Chroococcidiopsis sp. TS-821: one gene and its partner. The protein of the gene in region 1 binds, or shares a complex with, the protein of each later gene. Links are inferred from orthologs where the notes say so. Each region holds a gene or a part of one and is shown on either strand. Other genes may lie near its edges.

What was found.
Region 2: the proteins of tig (region 1) and rpsG are in contact, whole or in part, in a crystal structure (PDB 3GTY), measured with the Thermotoga maritima proteins. The link is inferred for Chroococcidiopsis sp. TS-821 from one-to-one orthologs. Residues at the interface, in WP_004081061.1 of Thermotoga maritima: Glu122, Val124, Val129, Leu130, Tyr133, Glu188, Gly259, Ile262, Tyr263, Glu266, Ser270, Glu273, Gln274, Glu277, Arg308, Gln311, Ile312, Ser315, Tyr316, Glu325, Arg329, Arg336, Leu363, Phe366, Trp367, Arg373, Leu377, Arg381, Leu384, Glu387; in WP_004081843.1 of Thermotoga maritima: Lys34, Lys52, Lys55, Glu59, Arg62, Gln63, Glu66, Asn67, Lys69, Val71, Arg95, Ala109, Lys110, Lys111, Gly112, Arg113, Pro114, Glu117, Glu121, Ile124, Ala125, Tyr127, Asn128, Asn129, Thr130, Gly131, Lys135, Asp139, Arg142, Met143.

What each region holds. Positions count from the first base shown.
Region 1 is NZ_MVDI01000001.1:1,324,938-1,328,075, forward strand. What follows is about bases 326-3,133. They hold tig (trigger factor), read right to left. Parts: upstream 2,546-3,133; coding sequence 1,106-2,545; downstream 326-1,105. Other genes in these bases: clpP (ATP-dependent Clp endopeptidase proteolytic subunit ClpP), read right to left, coding at 326-784. Outside these bases: ATP-dependent protease ATP-binding subunit ClpX, read right to left, coding at 1-82; more of clpP, read right to left, coding at 92-325. UniProt on the Bacillus subtilis protein: Involved in protein export. Acts as a chaperone by maintaining the newly synthesized protein in an open conformation. Functions as a peptidyl-prolyl cis-trans isomerase.
Region 2 is NZ_MVDI01000004.1:177,458-180,615, reverse strand. The notes cover bases 124-2,951. They hold rpsG (30S ribosomal protein S7), read left to right. Parts: upstream 124-1,216; coding sequence 1,217-1,687; downstream 1,688-2,951. Other genes in these bases: fusA (elongation factor G), read left to right, coding at 1,804-2,951; rpsL (30S ribosomal protein S12), read left to right, coding at 580-951; B1A85_RS13805 (iron-sulfur cluster assembly accessory protein), read left to right, coding at 124-389. In the rest of the region: more of B1A85_RS13805, read left to right, coding at 39-123; more of fusA, read left to right, coding at 2,952-3,158.

The DNA of each region.
Region 1 (3,138 bases):
CCGGTCCAGCAATTAGCTTGCGCACCTGCTCTTGAGATTTGCCGCAGAATGAACATTTTAAATGGGAGTCGTACTTTGACATACCTGCCTCTTAATTTACTGTGCTTACTGGTTCGTTGGCTTTGGGGAGATTTTGTTTAGAGATCACTTGGTCAATCAAGCCGTAGTTTTTTGCCTCTTCGGCAGACATGAAAAAGTCTCTTTCCGTATCGGCTTCAATTCGCTCTAGAGGTTTACCGGTATGATATGCCAAGATTTCATTAAGCTTGCGCTTGAGGTAGAGGATTTCTCTTGCTTGAATTTCAATATCTACTGCTTGTCCTTGAGCACCACCTAGTGGCTGGTGAATCATGATCCGCGAATTGGGTAGTGACATCCGCTTGCCATGCGCTCCTGCTGCCAAAAGGAAAGCACCCATGCTTGCAGCTAGCCCAAAGCAGATCGTAGCAACATCACAGCGAATTTGCTGCATTGTGTCATAAATTGCCATGCCTGCTGTTACAGATCCCCCTGGTGAATTGATATAGAGTTGAATATCTTTTTCAGGGTCTTCTGCATCTAAGAATAACAATTGTGCAACTATTGAGTCGGCTACAGCGTCATCTACCTGAGTTCCCAAAAAAATAATTCGCTCTCTGAGTAATCTGGAGTAGATGTCGAATGCCCGCTCTCCCATACCCGATTGTTCGACAACCATGGGGACAATGTTGCTGGCACCAAGCGAGTTGATTTCTAAGGAGTGTGAACTAGTTATCGGGTGATTTGAAGTTTGAGATACGAGCATATCACAGTGTCTCAGAATGATACTGAATGTGTCGTGCATTTAAACTATTTAGTGAATGCACCACCTGTGAACTATTATGCCTTATTCATTAATAAATCAACTTTAGGAAATTTTCATAACTTGAAGAAACAATATACTTCGATAAAGTGCATTATTTCTCTGTTTCTAAAGATAGCAGTAAGAGCGCCGTTGCGCGCGCAGCTTAGGCAAGATATTTCTTGCTTAGCAAAATTTATTGTCTTACCCAAGCTCTACCAATGCGAGTCACTGTTGTCTAAGCATTCAGTAAAATTTCTTTAAGTCATCTGAAAGCCGCAACGCTCACGATGCCTCAATTTCTTCCGTTGAGTCAGTTGAAGCTGGGCGATCGCTTGCTGCAACATCAGTAGTAGTTGCTGCTACAGGTTCATCTTCAGTTGACGCTTCAGCTTCAGAAGCACTTAACGAGCCTTCTGGTAGCAATTCGATTGTGTTGTGTTCTTCTAGCCAGCGCGTAATTTTTTCTCGCAGCAAGTCTTCTTCTACAACTTCACGCAATCTTTTAACGTCGATATCTTCATTCGAGTACTGCGCTAAGATTTCTTTTGCTTTCGCTTCCACTTCAGAGTTTTCGACTGTTATCGACTCGCGTCGAGCGACTTCCTGAAGTGCTAGCGCGCTTCTAAGCCGCTCAATTGCTTCTGGACGGGAGTTTTCTCTTAACTTAGCAACACTCTCTTGCGTAAACAATTTTTTAACATCAATTCCTTGTTGGCTCAACTGCACGGCTGCTTGTGTCAGCATGGCATTGACTTCTTTTTCGATGAGTGTTTCGGGTAGATCTACTTCTAAATGTTTAACTAGCTCATCGATGAGCGCCTTTTCTTTATTTGCTTTAGTTTGTCGCTCAGCTTCTGCTCTAAAGCGCTCCTCTAAAGAACTGCGCAATTCATTCAAAGTTTGAAACTCGCTCACTTCTTGCGCAAAATCGTCATTAAGTTCTGGTAACTCTTTTTCTTTCAGCTCTTTTAATGTCACAGTAAAAACTGCTGCACGTCCGGCAACATCTGGCTGAGGATAATCTTCAGGAAACTGCGCTGCAACTTCTTTAGTCTCCCCCGGCTGCATTCCGACAATGCCATCGATAAAGCCAGGGATAAAGCGTTCTTGTTGCAGTTCCAATTGAAAATCGTCAGCTGATGCACCCGCGATCGCTTGCGGTTCTTCTTCGCCTTCTTGAGCTAAATAGCCTTTGAAATCTACTATTGCGACGTCTCCTAGCGCTGCAGCACGTCCTTCCACAGGAATCAGAGTCGCCATTTCACTTTGTTGTTCTGCAATGAGCTGGTCAACTTTTTCAGGCTTATATTTGACTTCCTCGGCTTTTACTTGTAAGCCGGTGTATTGAGTTAGGTTGACCTCGGGTTGTACGTCAACCGCTGCCAAAAAGTGCAAGGCTTTGCCAGGCTCGTATTGAGCGATCAATTCTTCAAACGACGAGCGTAGTTGTGGTTGACCGATCGCTTGTATAGCTTCTTGCTCGATCGCTTCTGTAATTCCAGTTTGAATCAGTTCTTCTAAGGCAGCTGCTTTAACTTGTACGGCACCTAAACGTTGCAATAGGATTTGGCGCGGTACTTTACCTTTGCGAAACCCAGGAACATTCATGGTGCGCGTAAGTTTCTGAATAACCTGGTCATAGGTCTGCTGAGACTTTTCAGCGGGAATTTCAATACTTAAACCAATTTGACTAGCGGGAAGTTTTTCCTGGGTGACTTTCATGTTGCGCTTATGTTTCCAAACAGTTTTGACTACTCAAGCAATTCTTAATCAATGGCTACTCGTTATTAGCACCTGAGCATTAACCCATTTTATCTTTAAGCTTAGTGTCTACTAAGAAGTATCTGCACAGAGTATATAGGAAGCTACATTACTCTTTGATATAAACGACGAAATAGTACTCTAGTTCTAGTTTGCCACTTAGATGGCAACGCATTGTCTAGCCTTTATTGGCTGCGGTTCAAGCAGGTAGCGGTTATCCTAGTTGTCATAACTATGCAGTGCAGTTATGATGACATGAGCCATCAGCAAGCTTCTTGATACCATATTTGTGTAGAACCTACCAAAAATATTCGGTTATCTGGATATTTGAGGAAAAATGCGCTGAAATTGTATACCTCTGTTAGTAACTTTTCCTCGGAGGACGATGCTTATCTTTCTTGTAAAATCTTACAACTATAGAGTTATTATTTAGATTGTTAAAATTAGTTTAAGATAAGAAAGGTATGCTATCTACTGCTAACTCGCTTAAAGATAAATAAAATTTTCCGATACATAGTAATTTTTTTATTGTTGGTTGGGAAAACTAATAACTC
Region 2 (3,158 bases), on another replicon or contig:
TCAAGGCACGAGTTCATTCCCTACTCTACAATGCATTCATGGTTCGTCTCAGTACATCTGCAGCTAAGGAAATCCAACGCCTGCGCTCGAAGCAGCAAGATCGAAACGTCTTTTTGCGGCTAAAAGTGTGCACTGGCGGTTGCTCTAACTTGCTGTATAACATGGAGTTTGATACCGGCATTACCTCAAGCGATCGCGTTTATAACTGTAGCGGAATTACGGTCGTTGTCGATGCGCAAAGTGTTAATTATGTTCGTGACCTCCTCCTTGATTATTCGGAAGATTTGATGGGCGGAGGTTTTCGCTTTCATAATCCGCAAGCGATCGCAACTTGTAGCTGTGGTAACTCCTTTTCTGTGGCATCAGAATCCTCTACTTCGCAAGAGTAGCGATTGATAAGCAACTATCAAGCAAGAAACATCAACGCATTCCGTAATTCAACCCTTGGGCAACAAATCTCAACTGTATTCTCTGACCTCTGCCCTTTGCTACTACTAATTTGACACGCTACGCATGAGTTTGTTATACTCAGGATTTGTTAAAACTAAGAGCAGTAAGCAAAATTACGTGCTGTAACCCATGCCAACTATACAGCAACTCATTCGTAGCGAACGTCAACTCACAAGTAAGAAAACAAAATCACCAGCGCTGAAGGAATGCCCACAGCGTAGAGGTGTCTGCACGCGCGTGTATACCACAACACCCAAGAAGCCGAACTCTGCCCTGCGTAAGGTAGCTAGGGTACGCTTAACCTCTGGATTTGAAGTCACAGCATACATTCCTGGAATTGGTCACAATTTACAAGAACACTCGGTCGTCATGATTCGTGGCGGTCGTGTCAAAGACTTACCTGGAGTGCGATACCACATTATTCGAGGAACTTTAGACACTGCCGGAGTTAAAGACCGCAAACAAGGTCGCTCCAAGTATGGTACAAAGCGTCCCAAGTAACACAGTTTGCCAAAAAAAACTGTAGCAGATCTCACGCTTGCTACAATTCTTAAATAAAATGTTAAAGTGGCAAAGGTAATGCCTGCGCTTCATTATATTAAGTGAAGGCGTGTTCGATAGACAGCTTGCAAAATTAACATATTCAGCTTAAAGACTAGAATGATGGCTAGTCGCGTTTAGAGCTGTGCCAAAAGTGACACAGCAGGAGACCGCTCTATAGAAATTATGTCGTTGTTGCCCAGTAGTTTAATTTAAAGGCTTACGTATGTCTCGTCGTACTGTTATTCAAAAACGTCCAGTTCCCCCAGATTCAGTATATAACAGTCGCCTCATTAGTATGATGATGCGGCGGGTGATGCGTAATGGTAAGAAATCGCTAGCTGCAAGAATCATCTATGATGCTATGAAAACTATTGAAGAACGAACTGGGGGCGATCCTATCGAAACTTTTGAAAGAGCGGTACGTAATGCAACTCCGCTAGTCGAAGTAAAAGCCCGTCGTGTTGGAGGTGCAACATACCAAGTACCAATGGAAGTACGTGCAGATCGAGGAACGACGTTAGCACTCCGCTGGTTGATTCAGTACGCAAGACAACGTTCGGGTCGCTCGATGGCAAGCAAACTTGCTAGTGAATTAATGGACGCGGCAAACGAGACAGGAAGTGCCATTCGTAAGCGAGAAGAAACTCATCGTATGGCAGAAGCAAACAAAGCGTTTGCTCACTATCGATACTAGATTGATACTAGAGGGGAAATCAGCACAAACATAGAGCGGGTTCCCCTAAACGTATAGAATCTTAACAGATAGTAATATTAAAGATACCTGCGGCAACACAACTTAAGGAGGTAACTGTGGCACGTACAGTCCCGCTGGAAAAAGTACGCAATATCGGGATTGCGGCCCACATTGATGCGGGCAAAACAACAACAACAGAGCGAATTCTCTTTTATTCCGGTATTGTTCACAAAATTGGTGAAGTTCACGAAGGAACAGCAGTCACTGACTGGATGGAGCAAGAGCGGGAACGTGGAATTACGATTACCGCAGCTGCGATTACAACAAGCTGGAAAGATCACCAAATTAACATTATTGATACTCCTGGGCACGTAGACTTCACAATTGAAGTAGAGCGTTCAATGCGAGTATTAGACGGCGTAATCGCCGTGTTCTGCTCGGTTGGTGGAGTACAACCCCAGTCAGAAACGGTATGGAGACAGGCAGACCGGTATAAAGTTCCGAGAATTGCCTTCATCAACAAAATGGATCGAACTGGGGCAAACTTTTACAAAGTTTATAACCAAATCCGCGATCGCTTACGTGCCAATGCTGTACCCATACAACTGCCAATCGGTAGCGAAGATACGTTTCAGGGACTTGTAGACCTTGTGCGGATGCGCGCCTTTATTTACACAAACGATAAAGGAACAGATATCCAAGAAACCGAGATTCCTGCGGAGATGCAGGAAGCAGCAGCCGAGTACCGCATGAAGCTGATTGAAGCCGTCGCAGAAACTGACGAAGCATTAATCGAAAAGTATCTAGAAGGGGAAGAACTCACCGAAGCAGAAATTCGTCAAGGCTTACGTCAGGGAACAATTGCAGGGACTATTGTACCGGTACTGTGTGGTTCGGCTTTTAAAAATAAAGGCGTCCAACTACTACTTGACGCAGTTGTCGATTATTTGCCAGCACCAATTGACGTACCAGCAATTCAAGGTACGCTACCATCGGGCGAAACCGTTGAACGTCGAGCAAGTGATGACGAACCTTTCTCGGCTTTGGCTTTCAAAATTATGGCCGATCCCTACGGACGTCTGACCTTTATCCGCGTTTACTCTGGAGTTCTTAAGAAAGGTAGCTACGTCATGAACTCCACGAAGGGTAAGAAAGAGCGGGTATCGCGCCTGGTGGTATTGAAAGCTGACGAGCGAACTGACGTGGACGAACTGCGTGCCGGAGATTTAGGAGCAGCGCTAGGACTTAAGGATACCTTTACAGGTGACACGCTTTGCGATGAAAATGCTCCAGTTATCTTAGAGTCTCTATATATTCCAGAGCCAGTAATCTCGGTAGCGGTCGAACCAAAAACCAAGCAAGACATGGATAAGCTATCGAAAGCACTACAATCCTTGTCAGAAGAAGATCCAACCTTCCGCGTCAGCGTCGACCCGGAAACGAATCAAACGGTTATTTCAGGCATGGGAGA